Regions from separate parts of the Streptomyces sp. NPDC026377 genome, predicted to be linked through region 1. Evidence: riboswitches for the same ligand, from Rfam matches in the RefSeq annotation. Region 1 holds a riboswitch; the other holds the start of a gene.
What was found. A riboswitch is a leader RNA that binds a small molecule or an ion and turns the genes downstream of it on or off. The one in region 1 is predicted to bind glycine.
Positions count from the first base shown of each region.

Region 2: it holds a riboswitch for glycine, as region 1 does, so the genes downstream of both, gcvT (glycine cleavage system aminomethyltransferase GcvT) here and gcvP (aminomethyl-transferring glycine dehydrogenase) in region 1, are expected to answer to the same signal.

Region 1 is NZ_JBVHPV010000007.1:9,004-19,249, reverse strand. It holds gene ACZ4MU_RS16470 (substrate-binding domain-containing protein) at 81-1,865, shown strand; gene ACZ4MU_RS16465 (glutamate-cysteine ligase family protein) at 1,902-3,410, opposite strand; gene ACZ4MU_RS16460 (hypothetical protein) at 3,902-4,489, shown strand; gene ACZ4MU_RS16455 (DUF5999 family protein) at 4,860-5,066, shown strand; gene gcvP (aminomethyl-transferring glycine dehydrogenase) at 5,193-8,078, opposite strand; glycine riboswitch at 8,139-8,273, opposite strand; glycine riboswitch at 8,274-8,371, opposite strand; gene ACZ4MU_RS16445 (PRC-barrel domain-containing protein) at 8,483-8,863, shown strand; gene ACZ4MU_RS16440 (DNA polymerase IV) at 8,776-10,246, opposite strand, start outside.
Region 2 is NZ_JBVHPV010000002.1:26,288-36,533, forward strand. It holds gene ACZ4MU_RS04270 (ABC transporter permease) at 1-503, opposite strand, end outside; gene ACZ4MU_RS04275 (ABC transporter substrate-binding protein) at 604-2,361, opposite strand; gene ACZ4MU_RS04280 (ABC transporter permease) at 2,426-3,424, opposite strand; gene ACZ4MU_RS04285 (enhanced serine sensitivity protein SseB C-terminal domain-containing protein) at 3,804-4,601, opposite strand; gene ACZ4MU_RS04290 (enhanced serine sensitivity protein SseB) at 4,726-5,493, opposite strand; gene ACZ4MU_RS04295 (AAA family ATPase) at 5,580-6,242, opposite strand; glycine riboswitch at 6,370-6,491, shown strand; gene gcvT (glycine cleavage system aminomethyltransferase GcvT) at 6,635-7,747, shown strand; gene gcvH (glycine cleavage system protein GcvH) at 7,817-8,194, shown strand; gene glyA (serine hydroxymethyltransferase) at 8,222-9,484, shown strand; gene ACZ4MU_RS04315 (L-serine ammonia-lyase) at 9,635-10,246, shown strand, end outside.

The DNA of each region.
Region 1 (10,246 bases):
GACAGGCCGGGGGGCGAGCGCCATTGCGATGGTGCGTTCCCCTTTTTCCTTGTACGGGATTCAAGGAGGGCACCACCGCCATGGGACGTCACAGCTTGCCCGACGCGCACGCGCCCGAGGGAACCCGGGGCCGTCCGGCCTCCCCCCGCCGCCGTACCGTCGCCGTCGCCGCCCTGCTCGTCCTCCTCGTCGCGGGCGGCGCGGCCGTCGCGGCGAGCACCGGACTGCTCTCCTTCGGCGACGCGTGCCGGGACTCCGCGGTGCGGCTGGATCTCGTCGCCTCTCCGGATGTCGCCCCGGCCGTCCGGTCCGTCGCCGAGCGGGCGCGCGCCGACAAGGTCACCTCCGACGGCTCCTGCATCGACGTCCGGGTCACCGCCCGTGAGCCGTACCGGGTGGCCGCAGCGCTCGGCGCGGGCCGCGAGCCGGACTTCGCGGTGTGGATACCGGACTCGGCGCTCTGGGTGGACCGCGCCAAGGAGGGCGGCGAGAGCGTCCCGGTCGCCACGGCGGGCCATGTCGCCGCCTCACCGGTCGCGCTCGCCCTGGTGGCACCCGCCGCCAAGTCCCTGGGCTGGCCGTCGCGCACGTACACCTGGGCAGAACTCGCCGCTGCCGCCACCCGCTCGGACACCTTGCGGCTGGGCGCGGCCGACCCGGCCCGCTCGGCCGCGGGACTCCTCGCGCTGAGCAGCGTCGGGCGCTCCACGGCCCGCCAGGGCGCGGACGACGGCGCCGGGGCGGCGGCCGTGGCCAAGGCGCTCGCCCAGCGCACCTCCGACACCGACGCCCAGGTGGTCGCCACACTCGCCCGGGGCGGTGCGGACGGCGGGAGCGGCGATTTGCGCCTCAACCAGGCCGTCGTCCTGTCCGAGCAGGCGGCGTACGCGTACAACACCGGCCGGGGCGCCGGGCAGGAGCTCGACCTGTTCTACCCGAAGGACGGCACGCCGCTGCTCGACTACCCGTACATCATCGTGCGCGAGAACCGGCTGAGCACCGACCGCAGCCGCGCCGCGATGCGGTTCCTGACGCTGCTGGGCGAGCCGGAGTCCCGGCGGATCCTGACCGGGAGCGGCTTCCGTGTCCCGGGTGAGGCGGCGGACGAGGAGGCCGTGCGGAAGGCGGGCGCGGCGGCCCCGCAGCCCTACGCCACGTCCACCGCCGAGGCCCCGAGTGCCAAGGAGCTCACGGACGCCCTCGGCATGTGGATGATCATCGTGCAGAGCGCCCGGCTCACCACCGTCGTGGACGCTTCGGGGTCGATGGCCGCGCCGGTGCCGGGCGCGGGCGGCCGTTCCCGGATGGACGTCACCAAGGCATCCCTGCTGGGGGCGCTGGCGCAGTTCACGCCACAGGACGAGATCGGCCTGTGGGACTTCGCCACCCGACTGGACGGCCCGCGGGACTACCGCGAGCTGGTGCCGACCGCCCGCCTCGGCGACCCGGTCAGGGGCGGGCGCACCCAGCGCGACCGGCTGGCCGCCGCCTTCGACGCGCTCCGCCCGGTGCCGGACGGGGCGACCGGCCTGTACGACACGATGCTCGCCGCGTACCGGCAGGCCACGGCGGGCTACCGGCCGGGGAGGTTCAACGCGGTGGTGATCCTCACGGACGGCGCCAACGAGGACCCGGGCAGCATCTCGCGCGGGGAACTCCTCACCCGGCTCCAACGGCTCTGCGACCCGGCGAAACCAGTACCGGTGATCGCCATCGCCGTGGGTCCGGACGCGGACGGGCAGTCGGTCAGGGAAATGGCCCGGGCCACCGGTGGCGCGGGCTACCAGGTCACCGACCCGGCCGAGATCCAGGCGGTGATCCTCAAGGCCGTCATGACGGTCGGCCGGGGCGGCGCCGCGGGCTGAGACGCCCCCGCCCGCGGCCCGCACGTGTCCCGGTCCTCACCCCGGCGTCGGGACCCCCACCGGCCAGGTGTGGACCGGTTCACCCTGGTGCGTCAGCTCGCGGTAGCGGCGGGTGGTGGCGGCCAGCGCCGCCTCCCGGGTCAGCCCCGTCTCCAGAGCGCGGTGGTAGGTGTCGACCTGCCAGGACGCGCCGTTGACGCGGCGCCGGCAGCGCTCCTCGATGATGCCGAGGTAGCGGTCCCGGTCGGCCGGCTCCACCCCCCACGCGTCGAGCCCGGCGTGCGCCAGGGGCAGGAGTTCGTCGAGGACCAGCTTGACGGCCGGTACGCGCGCGACGCCGCCCGTCCGGCGCGGCACCGGCCACAACAGCTCGGCGTCGATGCCCTGGCGGCAGGCCGTTTCGAAGTTGGCGGCGGCGTCCTCGAACGGCAGGCGGTTCCACACCGGCCTGCTGTCCTCGGCCAGGGAGCGCACCAGACCGTAGTAGAAGGCCGCGTTGGCGATGACGTCGGTGATGGTGGGGCCGGCCGGAAGCACCCGGTTCTCCACCCGCAGATGCGGCACGCCGTCGGCGATCCCGTACACCGGGCGGTTCCAGCGGTAGATCGTCCCGTTGTGCAGCACCAGCTCCTGGAGGGAGGGAATCCCACCGTCCGCCAGCACCCGCAGCGGGTCCTCCTCGTCGCAGATCGGCAGCAGCGGCGGGAAGTAGCGCAGGTTCTCCTCGAACAGCTCGTACGCCGAGGTCACCCAGCGCTCGCCGAACCAGGTGCGCGGGCGTACGCCCTGGGCGCGCAGCTCGGCGGGCCGGGTGTCGGTGGCCTGCTCGAACAGCGGCGGGCGCGACTCGCGCCACAGCTCACGGCCGAAGAGGAAGGGCGCGTTGGCTCCGACCGCGATCTGTACGGCGGCGACGGCCTGGGCGGCGTTCCACACCGCCGCGAAGCGGGCAGGCGTGACCTGGAGGTGCAGCTGCACCGAGGTGCAGGCGGCTTCCGGGGTGATGGATCCGGAGGTGCAGACGAGGCGTTCGACGCCTTCGATGTCGAGGGTGAAATCCTCCCCGCGGGCGGCCACGATCTGGTCGTTGAGCAGCACGTAGCGGTCCGCGTCGGAAAGGTTCGCCGAAACGAGGTCCCGCTGGGCGAGCGTCGGAAGAATTCCGATCATCAGGATCCCGGCGCCGACCTCGCCCGCTTTGCGTTCGGCGTACCCGAGGCCGGTCCGCAGCTCCTCGGAGAGCTGGTCGAAGACCCGGCCGCCGAGCCGGTGCGGGGCGATATTCACTTCGAGGTTGAACATCCCGAGTTCGGTCTGGAAATCCTTGCTCGCAATGCGCTCCAGAACCTCCGCGTTCATCATGCGCGGCATACCGTCGGGCCCCACGAGGTTCAGCTCGATCTCCACACCCATCAGATTCCTCGGGCGATCGAACCTCCGTTCGGTCAGGAGCCGCCCCAGCCCCTCCAGGCACTGCTGGAGCTTCTGCCGGTACGCGTGCCGATCGGACAGGTCGACCTCGCCCGCCACGACCTTCTCACCCATCTAAGCGTCCCTCCTCGGATGGGCAGCCGGTCCGTCCGGCCGCGTGCGTCACGGTCGATAATGCCCCGGTTGGCTGATCTATAACGTCCCCTGGGCGGGGCCCGGGTAGTAAGCTGGTACGAACCGGCCCCGGGCACATGCTTTCGGCATACAGCAACATGCGGATTCCGCTCCTTCGGGAATCGTGAAAAACACCGACGCGTTTCGGCCGACCGCCCTGGGCGGACCTTTCCTGGCCAGCCGTGTACCCCGTTCCTCGAACCGGGATGAATGCCGCATCACCAGGACCTGAATCCGACTTGCCCGTAATACAGCGGACCGCTAGCCGAAACACCCCCTGAACACGTGTCGTATAAACTTTGCGAACGAGGCAGAGAGTTGGCGACCCGGCCCCTGTCACCCCGGCCCCCCTCTGACCCCGCGTCATCGCAGACAGCGCCGTCCGCAACGCCCACGCGTCACCGTGTCTCCGAAGTGAGAGGCGACCCACCATGCCGCTGCATGTTCCCCCGGCTCCCGCGCCCGCCCTGCGCAGCGTCCTCGCGGCACTCGGTTCCCCCACCGCCGTCCGCGCGGCCCACACCCCCGCCCTGCGCGCCGCGCAGGGCCCGCTGACCCCCGAACTCCCGCTGCCGGTCCACGTGCTGGACCGCATCACCCCGGGCGCCCGCGCCCCGCACAGCCGACTGGCCGGCTGGCGCTTCCTCATCAGCGACGCGGGGAGCGCGGTCGCCGCGGCGGACACCATGCTCACCCCGGACGGCTGGGCCTTCTCGCACTTCTTCGAAGGGCCCTACATCGCCTCCACCCAGCGCGCGCTGCGCCAGGCCGAGGCGCTCACCACGGACGTCGAGGCCCGGCTGCTCTCGGTGCCCGAGCTGTACATGCTCACCCTGTGGCTGCGGCGCGACCTCACGGCCGACCCCGAGTCGGGCGAGCTGGACCCGGCCGACCTGCTGGTGCCGCTGGCGCCCGCCCCGCCCGGCATCTGCGCCCACCGGCCGCACCGGGTCTCCGAGCTGCTGCCGGTGATGACCCTGCGGCTCACCCCCGCGCCGCTGCTGAGCCAGCCCGCCTGACGGGCCGGCGGGCCCGCCGAGCCGGCCGGCCCGCCACCGCGGTCGCGCGCCTGCCAGGACCACCACAGCGCCCCGGAGCCCCCTGCGGCCCGGGGCGCTGTCGCGTACGCCCGCGCGCGCTCTCCTCCGTACGGGCTAGTCCGTAACGGTCAGTACGAACCACCCGAAGAGGCAGGGCAGTTGAGTTGAACCGGCCGCACGAGTGATGCGTCAATATGCGGTAGGAAGTGGTGCCGTGAAATCCCTGCGGATTGACGTCCGTGGGGCAACACTGGGAGCGCACCGACCGACTGAGCAACGGGGGGCGGCCATGAACACCGCATCGAGCCGCAGGACATTCACTACTACGACGCAGCGAGAGAACGCATCCATGTGCCAGCACCAGCCAGCCTGCCCGACAGCCGACTCCGCCGACCGGGAGGCCGCGCAGCTCGTGGCGCACCACCCGGAGCAGGGCTGGAGCCTGCTGTGCAACGGCGTCCTGATCTTCGAGGACACCGGTGAGCTGCTGCCGGACGGGCGGATCATCGCCCCGCACCGGGCACTGACCGCAGGACAGGTGGCGAAGGCCGCTTAGCGCGGGCCACGGGCACGGACGCCGCGCCGCGCCGCACAGGAGAACAGCACCGCACAAGAAGGGGCCGGCCCGGGGAGGAACTCCCCGCACCGGCCCCGACGTATGTCAGCCGTAGACGGCCCTACGTCAGTGGTCGTACTCGTCCAGCGGAGGGCAGGAGCAGACCAGGTTGCGGTCGCCGAAGGCGCCGTCGATGCGACGCACCGGCGGCCAGTACTTGTCGGCCTTCGAGACCCCGGCCGGGAAGACCGCCTCCTCGCGGCTGTACGCGTGGTTCCACTCGCCGCCCAGCGCCGCCGCCGTGTGCGGGGAGTTCGCCAGCGGGTTGTCGTCGGCGGGCCACTCGCCCGAGGCGACCTTTTCGATCTCGCCACGGATCGCGATCATCGTCTCGCAGAACCGGTCGATTTCGATCAGGTCCTCGGACTCGGTCGGCTCGATCATCAGCGTGCCGGCCACCGGGAACGACATGGTCGGCGCGTGGAAGCCGTAGTCGATCAGACGCTTGGCGATGTCGTCGACGCTGACGCCGGTCGCCTTCGAGAGCGGCCGCAGATCCACGATGCACTCGTGCGCCACCAGGCCGTTGGGGCCGGTGTAGAGCACCGGGTAGTGCGGCTCCAGGCGCTTGGCGATGTAGTTGGCCGCGAGGACCGCGACCTGCGTGGCGCGCTTGAGGCCCTCGGCACCCATCAGCCGGACGTACGCCCACGAGATCGGCAGGATGCCGGCCGAGCCCCAGGGGGCGGCCGAGATCGGGCCGACACCCGTCTCGGGGCCGGCGGTCGGCTGGAGCGGGTGGTTGGGCAGGTACGGCGCGAGGTGCGCGCGCACACCGACCGGGCCCACACCGGGGCCGCCGCCGCCGTGCGGGATGCAGAACGTCTTGTGCAGGTTCAGATGCGAGACGTCGCCGCCGAACTTGCCCGGCTTGGCGAGGCCCACCAGCGCGTTGAGGTTGGCGCCGTCCACATAGACCTGGCCGCCCGCGTCGTGCACCTCGCCGCAGATGTCCGCGACGTGCTCCTCGAACACCCCGTGCGTGGACGGGTAGGTGATCATCAGCACCGACAGCTCGTCGCGGTACTGCTCGATCTTGGCGCGCAGGTCCGCGATGTCGACCTCGCCGTCGTCGGCGGTCTTCACCACGACCACCTTCATCCCGGCCATCACGGCGCTGGCCGCGTTGGTGCCGTGGGCGGAGGACGGGATCAGACAGACCGTGCGCTGGTCGTCGCCGTTGGCGCGGTGGTAGGCGCGGACCGCGAGCAGACCCGCGAGCTCGCCCTGCGAACCGGCGTTGGGCTGGATGGACACCGCGTCGTACCCGGTGACCTCGGCGAGGCGCTCCTCCAGCTCATGGATGAGCGTGAGGTAGCCCCCGGCCTGCTCGACCGGCGCGAAGGGGTGGATCTGCCCGAACTCGGGCCAGGTGACCGGCTCCATCTCGGTGGTCGCGTTCAGCTTCATGGTGCAGGAGCCGAGCGGGATCATGCCGCGGTCCAGCGCGTAGTCACGGTCGGCGAGCTTGCGCAGGTAGCGCAGCATCGCGGTCTCGGAGCGGTGCTGGTGGAAGACCGGGTGGGTGAGGAACTCGTCGGTGCGCAGCAGCGCGCCCGGCAACGTGTCGGGGGCCGAGGCGTCCAGCGCCTCGATGTCGCCCTCGGCGCCGAAGGCGGCCCAGACGGCGGCGACGCGCTCGCGGTCGGTGGTCTCGTCGCAGGCGATCGAGACGGTGTCGGCGTCGACCAGGTGCAGGTTGACCGCGCCGTCCCGGGCGGCGGCGACGGCCTCGGCGGCCTTGCCGGGGACCCGGACGGTCAGCGTGTCGAAGTACGAGCCGTGCACGACCTCCACACCGGCGGCGCGCAGGCCCTCGGCGAGGATCACCGCGTACCGGTGGGTGCGGCGGGCGATCTGCCGCAGGCCGTCCGGGCCGTGGTAGACCGCGTACATGCCCGCCATGACGGCGAGCAGGACCTGCGCGGTGCAGATGTTGCTGGTGGCCTTCTCGCGGCGGATGTGCTGCTCGCGAGTCTGCAGCGCTAGGCGGTACGCCTTGTTGCCGTCCGCGTCGACGGACACGCCGACCAGACGACCGGGCAGGCTGCGGGCGAACTTCTCCTGGACCGCCATGTAGCCGGCGTGCGGGCCGCCGAAGCCCATGGGGACGCCGAAGCGCTGGGTGGTGCCGACGGCGATGTCCGCGCCGAGCTCGCCGGGCGAGGTCAGCAGGGTCAGGGCGAGCAGGTCGGCGGCGACGGTGACGATCGCGCCCAGCTCGTGGGCCTCGTCGATGACCGGCTTGAGGTCGCGGACCTCGCCGGAGGCGCCCGGGTACTGGAGCAGTACGCCGAACACACCGCGCTCGGCCACCTCGGCCGGGATGCCGCGGCTCAGGTCGGCGACGACGACCTCGACCCCCGTCGGCTCGGCACGCGTCTCTATGACGGCCACCGTCTGCGGCAGGGTGTCGGCGTCGACGAGGAAGACCCCGCCCTTGACCTTGCCGACGCGGCGGGAGAGCGCGAGCGCCTCGGCGGCCGCGGTGCCCTCGTCGAGCAGCGAGGCGCCGGAGGTGGGCAGTCCGGTGAGGTCGGCGACGACGGTCTGGAAGTTGAGCAGCGCCTCCAGTCGGCCCTGCGAGATCTCCGGCTGGTACGGCGTGTACGCCGTGTACCAGGCCGGGTTCTCCATGACGTTGCGCAGGATCACCGGCGGGGTGAACGTGCCGTAGTAGCCCAGGCCGATCATCGGCGCCAGGACCTTGTTGCGGTCGGCGAGGGAGCGCAGCTCGGCCAGGACCTCGGCCTCGGTGCGGGCGCCGGGCAGACCCAGCGCCTCGGCGCTCTTGATCACGTCCGGCACCGCCGCGGCGGTCAGCTCGTCGAGCGAGCCGTAGCCGACCTGCGCGAGCATCTTCGCCTGGGCCTCGGCGTCGGGCCCGATGTGACGCTGCTCGAAGGGGATGCCACGCTCGAGCTCGGTGAGCGGCATGCGGTTGGCGGTCATTACGGAGGCCTCCTGGTCTGCACGACCTGCGAGGGGCACCGCGGCGCGGGTGCCCGGACGGCCTCCCCCTCTGTCATCTCAACCTGAGAGCTTCACCGGGGCGCGTGGGGGCGTCCCGGCTTTCACCGTCGGTGAGGAAGGGGTGCGCGCTCGGGCCTTCGCCCGTACGTCCCCCGTCCTGCTTTCCAGAGTGACCTCGTCCGCGCGGTACGTGGGCCTGAGAGATTCCGGGGAGGATTTGCTCCTTCGGCGCCTCCGGACATCTTTCCGGAGGACTCTCCCGCACGGGGTCAGCAGCCATCGCCAGCCTACCAGCGCGTCCCGGCCCTGATCCTTCGAGTGGCCGACACCCCGGTTGTGCACTTTCGTAGTGTTACGAGCAGTTGCGACCTGTTGGAGGGACCGTGCAGACCGATATCGATCCGCGCAGCCTGATCGGCCGCAAGGCGTTCGACCGTAACGGCAACAAGATCGGCACGGTGGACGAGGTCTACCTCGACGACGCCACCGGAGTCCCCGAGTGGGCCGCCGTACGCACCGGCCTGTTCAGCCGGGACGCCTTCGTCCCCCTGGAGCCCAGCGCCCTCGTCGACGAGGCGCTGCACATCCCCTACGACCGGGCGCTGATCAAGGACGCTCCCGACTTCGGCGTCGGCCGCCACCTCTCCCCCGAACAGGAGCTCCAGCTCTACCACCACTACGGTCTGGACATCGCCGCCCCCGATCCGCTGCCCGGCACCGACCGGGACTTCGGACGGCTCGCGGGCGAGGAGGACGACGCCTGACCCAGCGCACCGCCGGGCTCTCCCGGTCCGCCGTCACCCGTCTGCTCCTGCCCGGCCCCTTCACCCGTCCGCCCGCCCGCCCCGTGCCCTGCCGGGTCCACCAGCGGCAGCGGCTCGGATGGCTCCAGGTCGGGGTCGTCCACCCGGAACGTCCGCACCCGGCCGGGCACGGGGGAAGTGGGCGTCTCGAACCGGACGGTCACCCGGCCCACTCCGCTGCCCTGCACCCAGCCGGGGCCGAAAACGCGGTGGTGCACATCGTGCCCTGCCAGCCAGCGCCGCTCGGCCGGGTCCACCGTCTCGGGCTGCTCGGGGGCCACCGCCTCCGCCTCGGTCCCGTCGGGCGCCGGCTCGGCCGGGTCCTGCCCGCCGGCCGCGCGCTCGCCCGCCGCCTGGGCGAAGAGGTCCTCCTGGGTGAAGTCGGCGAGGCCGCTGACCCCGACACCCAGCAGACGCACGCCGCCCGTGGTGTCGACGGAGTCGAGCAGCCGGCCGGCCGCCTCGCGCACCACGGCGAGGTCGTCCGTGGGCCCGCGCAGCGTCTCCGACCGGGTCAGGGTGGAGAAGTCGTATCTGCGGACCTTCAGGACGATCGTGCGGCCGGAGTGCCCGGACGCCCGCAGGCGCTGCACACAGCGGTCCGCGAGCCGTCCCACCTCGGTCATCACCCGCACCCGGTCGTGCAGGTCCACGTCGAAGGTGTCCTCCACCGACACCGACTTGGTGTCCCGCTCGGCCACCACCGGCCGGTCGTCCAGCCCGAGCGCCATCCGGTGCAGCGAGGCCCCGTGCGCCTTGCCCAGCAACCGGACGAGCTCGTCCTCCCCCGCCTCGGCCAGATCCGCCACCGTCGTCATCCCCGCCCTGCGCAGATGCTCACCCGTGGCGGGCCCCACGCCCGGCAGCGTCCTGACCGGCATCGGGGCGAGCAGCTCCCGCTCGGTGCCGGGCTCGATGAGCATCAGCCCGTTCGGCTTCGCCTCCTCCGAGGCGATCTTCGCGAGCATCTTGGACCCCGCCAGCCCCACCGACCCCGTCAGACCCGTCACCGCCAGGATGTCCGCACGCAGCCGCTGACCGGCCTCACGGGCCGACTGGGCGTCCCGCGCCACTCCCCCGGCCTCCAGGTCCACAAAGGCCTCGTCGAGGCTCAGCGGCTCCACCAGGGGCGACAACCGCCCCAGCAGCTCCATCACCTGCTCGCTGATCGAGCGGTAGAACGTGAAGCGCGGGACCAGATACGCGCCGTTGGGACAGAGCCGTCTCGCCTGCGCCATCGGCATCGCGGAGCGCGCGCCGAAGCGCCGTGCCTCGTACGACGCGGTGGCCACCACACCGCGCGGCCCCAGGCCGCCCACGATCACGGGTTTTCCGCGCAGGCTG
Region 2 (10,246 bases), on a different contig from region 1:
AAGAAGATCGGGAGGGAGACGCCGGCGAGGGCGATCGCCATGAAGAAGCGGTCCATGAACGATCCCCGCTTCAGGGCGGAGACGACGCCGACCGCCACACCGGAGGTCAGCCAGATGACTGCCGCACCGATGGCGAGGGAGAAGGTGACCGGGATGCGGTCGGTCAGCTGCGGCCAGACCTCGACGTGGTTCTTGAACGAGTAGCCGAAGCAGGGGGCGTTGCAGACCGAGGCGTCGGGGCCGAACTGGTAGGTGGCGCCGACGAAGATCTGCTTGATGAAGTGCCAGTACTGCTCGTAGAGCGGTTGATCGAACCCGAGGTTCTTCTTCACCGCGGCGATCGCACCGGCGTTGGCGTCCTTGCCCACGTACTGGGCGGCCAACTGGTCCATCGTCTGGCCGGCGAGCCGGGGCACCAGGAAGTAAATCGCGAAGGTGACCGCGCTGACGATCAGCAGCAGGACCACCGCGCCGAAAGCGCGTCGGATGATGTACGCAGCCACAGCTGTCCGGCAGCCGGTGCCCGCCAGGCCGGGGGTCTTCCCGACCCGGCGGGCACCGGAGCCTTCACCTGCCTTTCAAAGAACTCGGGGGCTCAGCCGCTTACTTGGAGGAACCCATCAGCAGGTAGTCGTACATACCGAGGTACGCCTGGGTGACCGTGACGTTCGTCGCGGACGTCGGGCGGAACAGCAGGTTCTTGCGGTAGATCAGCGGAACGGCGGAGGCGTTCTCGGCGACCATCTTGTCGATGTCGCCCCAGGCCTTCTCACGGGCGGTCTTGTCCGTGTTGGCGATGGCGTCGTTCAGCGCCTTGTTGATCGCCGGGTCGTTCAGCTCCTGGACGTTGTTGCCACCGGACGGCTTGATGGCCGCGCCGTTGATGATCTGGTCCAGGAAGCCGAAGCCGGTCGGCCAGTCGGCACCCCACGCGGTCATGATCATGCCGAGCTTGTGGTCGTGCACGTACTGCGGGTTGCCGGCGAAGTTCTGGAAGTACTTACCCGCCGGGAAGGACTTGATCTCGGCGTTGATGTTGAGCTTCTTCAGCGACGCCTGGACCGCGGTGGCCATGGCCATCTCGGAGGGGCGGTCGGAGCGGGCCGTCAGGTTGGTCGAGAAGCCGTTCGGCTGACCGCACTGCTTGAGCTCGTCCTTGGCCTTGGCCTCGTCGCCCTTGTCGCCCGGGGTCTCGTACAGGTTGAACTTGGCGTAACCGTTGACCGACGGCGGCAGCAGCGTCGAGGCGACGTCACCCTTGGGCGCGCCACCCGCGGCGGCCTGGATCGACGCCTTGTCGATGCCCCACTGGACGGCCTTGCGGCAGTGGATGTTGTCGAACGGGGCGACGTTCACGTTCAGACCGATGTACGAGGTCGCGCCGGCGTACGAACCGTCGGTCTGCGACTTGTACTTCGGGCTGGTGAGGACCTTCGGCTGCGTCTGCGGGGAGACACCGGTGCCGGCCGCGTCGACCGTCAGGTTGTCGGCGAGCAGGTCGTTGTCGACCGTGACCGCGTTGACCTTGAACCGGATGCTGATCTTGTCCGGCAGGGCCGGGCGGTTCGGGTCGGTCTTCGGGTCCCACTGCGTGTTGCGGACGAGGGTGGCGCCCTTGCCCTCCTCGTACGACTCGAACTTGTACGGGCCGGAGGAGACGATGTGCTGGACGTAGGTCGCGCCCTTGTCCTTGTCCCTCGGCACCGGCGCCGTCTGCGAGAACGTCGCGAGGTAGTCGAAGTCCGCGAAGGCGTCCTTCAGCTTGAAGACGATGGTGGAGTCGTCCGGGGTCTCGATGGACGCGATGCCCTTGGGGTCCTTGTTCTTGTACGGACCCTCGTACTTGTCGCCGCCCTCCAGGTGCGACTTGAAGTACGTCGGGCCGTTGGACAGGGCCTCGGGGGCGAAGTTCGAGCGCTCGACGGCGTACTTGATGTCCTTCGAGGTGATCGGCGTGCCGTCCTCGAACTTCAGCCCCTTCTTCAGGGTGTACGTCCAGGTCTTCGCGTCGGGGCTGGCCTTGCCGAGCGACTCCGCGAGGTCCGGGACCACGGTCAGGCCGTCCTTGCCGGCGGCCGGCTTGAACGTGGTGAGCGTACGGCCGTACAGACGGGAGAAGTTCTGCACCCAGCCGTAGTACGTGTTGCCCGGGTCCAGGGAGTCCGGAACGTCCGACATGGCGTAGGTGGCGGTGCCACCCTTCTTGTCGGACTTGTTCACGATCTGGCTGAGCGCGGCGTCGGTGACCGACTTACCGCCCTTCTTGCCCCCGTCGTCGTCCTTGGAGTCGTTGCACGCGGTGGCCCCCAGTGTCAGCGCCACGGCGGTAGCGATCAGAACGGTCGCTTTTCTCGTCTTCACCTGAGGAATGCCCCCTCTATGGATGGTTGCGGCAGATGTGTCGTGTGTGGCAGGTGCCGCGTGCTTACTTGCCTCGCGGGTCGAGGGCGTCTCGCAGCCCGTCGCCCAGCAGGTTGAACGCCAGGACCGTGATGAAGATGGCCAGGCCCGGCACGATCATGTACTGCGGGTCCGCCTCGTAGAGGTCGGTCGCGGTGGAGAGCATTCCGCCCCACGATGCCTGCGGCGGCGAGATGCCGACGCCGAGGAAGCTGAGTCCGGCCTCGAACAGGATGTTCGTGGGGATCAGGAGCGTGGCGTAGACCAGGATCGGCGCCACCAGGTTCGGCAGCAGTTCCCTGATCAGGATGAACGGGCCACGGGCGCCGAGGCTCTTGGCGGCCTCGACGAACTCGCGCTCGCGCAGGCTGAGCGTCTGGGCCCGGACGATACGGCCCATGTACGGCCAGCTGAAGAAGCCGATCACGAAGATCAGCACGCTGATCCTCAGGGGAAGTCCGGTCATGCCGAACGCCCCGTCCTGGAGCGACGCGGAGATCGAGATGGCGAAGAGCAGCAGCGGGAACGCCAGGAAGACGTCCATCGCGCGGCTGATCAGGGTGTCCGCCCAGCCGCCGTAGAACCCTGCCGTGACGCCCATGATCACGCCGATGACGACCGAGAGCAGCGTGGCGCCGCCCGCGACGAGCAGCGACACCCAGGAGCCCTCGATGATGCGGGACAGGATGTCGCGCCCGTACTGCGGGTCGACCCCCAGCGGGTGCTCCCAGCTCATCCCGCCCCAGGCTCCCTTGGGTGCCAGCAGAGCCGGGTCGATCAGATCCTGGTGGAACTCGTTCGGGTCGAGCCCGAACGCCCACTGGATGGGCTTGGAGAGAACGGCGAGCAGGACGAGCAGGACGACGACGACGCCACCGGCGACCGCGAGTTTGTCGCGCTTGAAGCGCGTCCAGGCGATCTGTCCGAGTGAACGGCCCTCGATCTGGCTCTGCTTGGCCCCCGTGAGTACTGCCTCCGGCGGCACCTCGGCAGCCGATCCGGTGGTCTCGAGCGGTGCGGTCACAGTGCCTCTGACCCCTCCCGGCCGGCGGTTGGCCGGCCCGTACCAGCCGCTGTGGCGGCTTGTTCCATCAGGTGGTGCGGTGATCTGCGACGGGCCAACCGGCCCTTGTTAGCCGGGAGTCTTCAACGCGTTCGCGATCACCCGCCAGACCTGACGGTGAATGGTTGCCTAAACGTGATGCGGTCAGATGACTTCCGTTATGCGGACGTCGTGATCGTCTGAGCGGACCAGTCAGGCACTAACCGACCAGATCGGTCATGTCGCCCAACTGCCCTGATGAACTGGCGAATTGGGTGGACCAGTCGGTGACAACCGGGACAGGGCCGGCGGTTGGGTACGGGTGGGGCGTGTGCGGCTTGTGCGACTTGCGGGGGCGCGGTCAGTAGGCGCGCGGGGCGGCCGGCGGATAGCCGTAGCCGCTCGCCGGGGCCGCCGGGGCGGCGTGCGCCTCGCGGTCGTAGAAGGGCCGCCCCTTGGCGCGCAGCCACATCCCGACCGGGTCGTACTCGTCGGAGAGGGCGACCGTGGAGACCGGCAGGCCCTCGGGGACGGCGGCGACCGACTGCTGCATCATCGCGCGCACCGCGTCGACGGAGTGCGGCCCGGTGTCGTAGAGGTCGAGGCCGATGGCGAGGTAGGGGGTGCCGAGCGCGGGCTGCACCCAGGCGCGGCGCAGCGCCCGCACGGCCGGGGTGCGGTGCGCGTGCTGCGTGAGCAGGGCGTAGAACTGCGGGATCTCCACGGCCGGTTCGGTGATCCGCAGCGGGCCCGCGGGCATCCGGTCCAGGCCCGTGGCGATCCGGCGCAGGTCGGGCCACGGGATGCCGACCCCGCCGCCGGGGGCGTGCGGGTTGAGCCAGATCCCGTACCGGTCGGGGTAGAGGGCGCGCGCGATGTCCCGGCCGGTGACCACCTCGTGGGCCCGGTTCCAGCCACTGGCGGAGAGCTCCTGGGCGGAGGTCACACAGGGTGCGTACGCCACCCCGTCGATCTCCATGTTCCCGTACTGCGCGTCGGGGGCGCCGGGGCCGCCGTGCCACAGCAGCATCCACAGCCGGCCGGAGGAGGGATCGGCGAGGGCGTGCAGCAGCGCCTCGTACGCGTCGTAGCGCCCGGGGGCCACCTGGCGCAGCATGTGCTCGACCTGCCCGGCCGCCGCGGTGCCTGACGCACTCACCCTGGGTCCCGCCCCTCTTCGGTCCCCCGCGGCGCCGGTGCACAGGCGGGCGGCCGTGGGGGTTCTACGGATTATGGAACCAGCTTATGCGGGAGGGCGGCGCGGCGGCCCGCGCGTGGGCGGACTAGAGGGCGGGGCGCGTGTAGAAGGGGCGCACCCGGTCCCGCATCCAGTCCCCCACCGGGTCCTGGGCGACGTCGAGCAGCACCAGGTTCACCGGCCAGCCCACCGGGACGCGGCCCAGCGCCCGGCCGAGCGCCTCCATGGGGGCGTTGCGCCCGGCCCCGTCCCAGGTGGAGAACTCCACCCCGATGAAGAGCGTGGGCTCGTCCCCTTCGATGGAGGCGAGCGCGCGGCGGGCGGTGCGCACCACGCCGATGGCTTCGAACTCGGCGGAGGCGGCGGCCAGGAAGTCCACCGGGTCCTCCTGCCAGTCGGGCTCGAAGAGCCGCACCCGGGCGCCGGTGGCGGGGCCGTCCAGGGCGGTGCGCCCGGTCCGGCACAGCTCGGCCACGGCGGGCGGCGGCAGCGGTACGCCGACCGCGCCCTCGGGGTTCAGCGCGATGCCCAGCTGCGGCGGCAGACCCCGGGCGAACTCCACGGCCGGCGCGATCGCGAACGACATGTGCGGGCCGACGCACTGGAGGAACTGCTGCTCGGAGCTGTAGACCGGGACGTACGGCGCGCCGTCGATCTCCATGGTGGGCAGATCGAGGTCCCGGCTGTCCTGGCCGCCGCCGTTGGGGAGCGGCACCCAGACGGGGTTGCGGCCCATCACCTCTATCAGGCGGGGGCCCGCCGTGGGGTTGCCCAGCGCCGCCGCCAGGGCCTCCTCCAGCTCGTTGCCCGGCCAGCCGCCGCCGCCCTGCGGGAGCGGGTGCGGGAAGTTCATATGCCGTCCTTCATCTGCGGGTGACTGCGGGCCGTACGGGGCCGCTCGCGCGTGCCCCGCGCGGAAACCGTCCCCGCGCGGAAACTCTAGCCCCGGCCGGGGGGCTCGCCGAAAGCGATGCGGTCCACCGTCCTCGCCGCCTCCCGGTCCAGCAGGACCGCCGACGCGACCCCCCTGGGGAGGCGGCCCGCCGCGACCGCCGCGATCAGGCGCGGCACCGCCCGGCAGTGGCGGGCGAAGGCGTACGCGGAGACCCTGCGGCCGCGCGCGGCCTGGCCCGCGAGCGCCACCTCGGGCGAGACGTCGAGCAGCACCAGATGGAGGGCGCGCCCCCGCCGGGCCGCCCGCCGCGCCAACGACCAGCGCACCCAGGCGTGGGTGCCGCAGTCGTGCACGACCAGGCCCTCGCCCGCCCGCAGGGCCCGGTGCATCCGCAGGAAGTGGGCGACGCGGGCCACCGGGCGGTACAGCGCGTACGGCACCCCGGGCAGCCGGGCCTCCCAGGCCCTGCGGGTGTCCTGGGAGTCGATGCCGAGACCGGGCGCCGCCTGCCGCAGCAGGGTCGTCTTGCCGCTGCCCGGCAGCCCGGAGACCACCACCACGTCGCCCGCCGCGAACCGAAGCGTGCGCGGGGCACGTCCGGCGCGCCCGCGCAGGTCCCGCACCACGGGCGCCGCACCGGGCGCCGTGGCGCGCTGCGCGGGCACCGCCGAGCGGGCCTTCGCCGCCGTGTGCCTGTGCACCGTCATCGGTCCCCCCTTGCCGGGTCGTGCGACCCTTCCCCAATGTACGTAAAGAGATGGTAATGAGAGCTGAGTGATGTGCCGTTCCGCGGACCCGTGCAATGATGTGCCCGCCAACTGCATACCGGCCGCTTGAATCCACGCGGGAGAGTCCCCGGCAGTTCCCCACGGCCCGAAAGGGCCGGGCGGATCGCGGGGCGCCGAAGGAGCAAGTCCCTCCCTTGAATCTCTCAGGCCCCGTACCGCGTGGATGAGGCAGATCTGAAAAGCGGGTCGCGCGTTCCCGGACGGCGCGGCTCCACCCAAGGTGCAAGCCGGGTCTCCCGGCGAACCTCTCAGGTTCCGATGACAGATGGGGAGGATCGTCCTCGCCGTCATGCCCTGGGAGCCACACCCTCATGAGCAACCCCCGTCTCACCGCCCTTGACGCGACGCACCGTTCGCTGGGCGCGACCATGACCGACTTCGCCGGCTGGGACATGCCGCTGCGCTACGGCAGCGAGCGCGACGAGCACAACGCCGTCCGCACCAGGGCCGGTCTCTTCGACCTCTCCCACATGGGCGAGATCACCGTCACCGGCCCGGAGGCCGTCAAGGCCCTGGACCACGCGCTCGTCGGCAACATCGCCACCATCGGCGTGGGCCGCGCCCGCTACACGATGATCTGCCAGGAGGACGGCGGCATCGTCGACGACCTGATCGTCTACCGCCTCGGCGAGAGCGAGTACATGGTCGTCGCCAACGCGGGCAACGCCCAGGTCGTCCTGGACGCGATCACCGAGCGCGCGGCCGGTTTCGACGCCGAGGTCCGCGACGACCGCGACGCCTACGCGCTGCTCGCCGTCCAGGGCCCCGAGTCCCCGGGCATCGTCCAGTCGCTCACCGACGCCGACCTGGACGGCCTGAAGTACTACGCGGGCCTGCCCGGCACCGTGGCCGGCGTCCCGGCGCTGATCGCCCGTACGGGTTACACCGGCGAGGACGGCTTCGAGCTCTTCGTGGCCCCGGCCGACGCCGAGAAGCTGTGGCAGGCGCTGACCGAGGCGGGCAAGGCCGCGGGCCTGGTGCCGTGCGGTCTGTCCTGCCGCGACACCCTGCGCCTGGAGGCGGGCATGCCGCTGTACGGGCACGAGCTGACCACCGGGCTCACCCCGTTCGACGCGGGGCTCGGCCGGGTCGTGAAGTTCGAGAAGGAGGGCGACTTCGTGGGGCGCGCGGCCCTGGAGGCCGCCGCCGAGCGCGCCGCCGCCAAGGCGCCGCGCAAGCTGGTCGGCCTGGTGGCACAGGGCCGCCGGGTGCCGCGCGCCGGGTTCTCCGTGGTCGCGAACGGGGAGGTCGTGGGCGAGGTGACCTCGGGCGCCCCGTCCCCGACGCTGGGCAAGCCGATCGCCATGGCGTACGTGGACGCCGAGCACGCCGCACCGGGCACCTCCGGTGTCGGCGTGGACATTCGCGGTACGCATGAGCCGTACGAGGTCGTGGCGCTGCCGTTCTACAAGCGCCAGAAGTGACCCCTCGCACACGCCCCGCATGACTTTTCCGTTCACCACCACTCCCCCTCGTACAGGAGAATTCAGCTCATGAGCAACCCCCAGCAGCTGCGCTACAGCAAGGAGCACGAGTGGCTGTCGGACGCCGAGGGCGGCGTCTCGACGGTCGGCATCACGGAGCACGCGGCCAACGCGCTCGGTGACGTGGTGTTCGTCCAGCTCCCGGCGGTCGGTGACACGGTGACCGCGGGCGAGACCTGCGGTGAGCTGGAGTCGACCAAGTCGGTCAGCGACCTGTACTCCCCGGTGACGGGCGAGGTGGTCGAGGCCAACCAGGAGGTCGTCGACGACCCGTCGCTGGTCAACTCCGCCCCGTTCGAGGGCGGCTGGCTGTTCAAGGTGCGCGTCGAGGGCGAGCCGGACGACCTGCTCTCCGCCGACGAGTACACCGCGTTCGCAGGCAGCTGACCTTCCGGCGTAAGGACTGATCTTCCGATGTCGCTTCTGAACACCCCCCTCCACGAGCTGGACCCGGACGTCGCCGCCGCCGTCGACGCCGAGCTCCACCGTCAGCAGTCCACCCTCGAAATGATCGCCTCGGAGAACTTCGCTCCGGTCGCGGTCATGGAGGCCCAGGGCACGGTCCTCACCAACAAGTACGCCGAGGGCTACCCGGGGCGCCGCTACTACGGCGGCTGCGAGCACGTGGACGTGACCGAGCAGATCGCGATCGACCGGGTCAAGGACCTGTTCGGCGCGGAGTACGCCAACGTCCAGCCGCACTCCGGCGCCTCCGCCAACCAGGCCGCCCTGTTCGCGATCGCCCAGCCCGGCGACACGATCCTCGGCCTGGACCTGGCGCACGGCGGCCACCTCACCCACGGCATGCGCCTGAACTTCTCCGGCAAGCAGTTCAACGTGGTCCCGTACCACGTTGACGAGGCCGGTCTGGTGGACATGGCCGAGGTCGAGCGCCTGGCCAAGGAGCACCGCCCCAAGGTGATCATCGCGGGCTGGTCCGCGTACCCGCGCCAGCTGGACTTCGCCGAGTTCCGCCGCATCGCGGACGAGGTCGGGGCCCTGCTGTGGGTCGACATGGCGCACTTCGCGGGTCTGGTCGCGGCCGGGCTGCACCCGAACCCGGTGCCGTTCGCGGACGTGGTCACCTCCACCACGCACAAGACGCTCGGCGGTCCGCGCGGCGGCATCATCCTGGCCCGGAACAAGGACTTCGCGAAGAAGCTGAACTCCGCGGTCTTCCCCGGCTTCCAGGGCGGCCCCCTGGAGCACGTGATCGCCGCCAAGGCGGTCTCGTTCAAGGTCGCGGCCTCGGCGGAGTTCAAGGAGCGCCAGCAGCGCACCCTGGACGGCGCCCGGATCCTCGCCGAGCGCCTGGTCCAGGACGACGTCACCGCGCACGGCGTCTCGGTCCTGTCCGGCGGCACGGACGTGCACCTGGTCCTGGTGGACCTGCGCGACTCCGAGCTCGACGGCCAGCAGGCCGAGGACCGCCTCCACGAGGTCGGCATCACGGTCAACCGCAACGCCGTCCCGAACGACCCGCGGCCCCCGATGGTCACCTCGGGCCTGCGGATCGGCACGCCGGCGCTGGCCACCCGCGGTTTCGGCGCGGACGACTTCCGTGAGGTCGCCGACATCATCGCCGAGACCCTGAAGCCGGACTTCGACAAGGACGCCCTCGCCGCCCGGGTCTCCGCCCTGGCCGCCAAGCACCCCCTGTATCCCGGCCTGAAGTAGTTTCGTACCCTTTTGTTCGTACGAACCTTCGGGGCATCGCGCACACTGGACAGTGAGTGCGGTGCCCCGAACCCTTGCACCGCCCGTTCCACCTGCTCGTTCTGCACCACCCGGCAGACAACGGCGTCTACCTCACCAAGGAGTTTTTCCGTGGCCATCTCGGTCTTCGACCTGTTCTCGATCGGCATCGGCCCGTCCAGCTCCCACACGGTCGGCCCGATGCGCGCGGCCCGGATGTTCGCGCGCCGCCTGAAGAACGAGGGCCTGCTGGCCCACACCGCCTCGATACGGGCCGAGCTGTACGGCTCGCTGGGCGCCACCGGCCACGGCCACGGCACCCCCAAGGCGGTCCTGCTGGGCCTGGAGGGCAACTCGCCGCGCACGGTCGACGTGGAGAGCGCCGACGACGAGGTGGAGCGGATCAAGTCCAGCGGGCGGATCAACCTGCTCGGCGCGCACGAGATCCCCTTCGACTTCGACGAGGACCTGATCCTGCACCGCCGCAAGGCGCTGCCGTACCACGCCAACGGCATGACGGTCTTCGCGTACGACAGTGAGGGCGCCCTGCTCCTGGAGAAGACGTACTACTCGGTCGGTGGCGGCTTCGTGGTCGACGAGTCCGCCCTGGACAAGGAGGGGGCCGCCGGGGAGAACCCGATCGTCCCCGACGACACCGTCCTGAAGTACCCCTTCCGCACCGGCGACGAGCTGCTGCGCCTGGCGCGCGAGACGGGTCTGTCGATCTCCGCCATGATGCTGGAG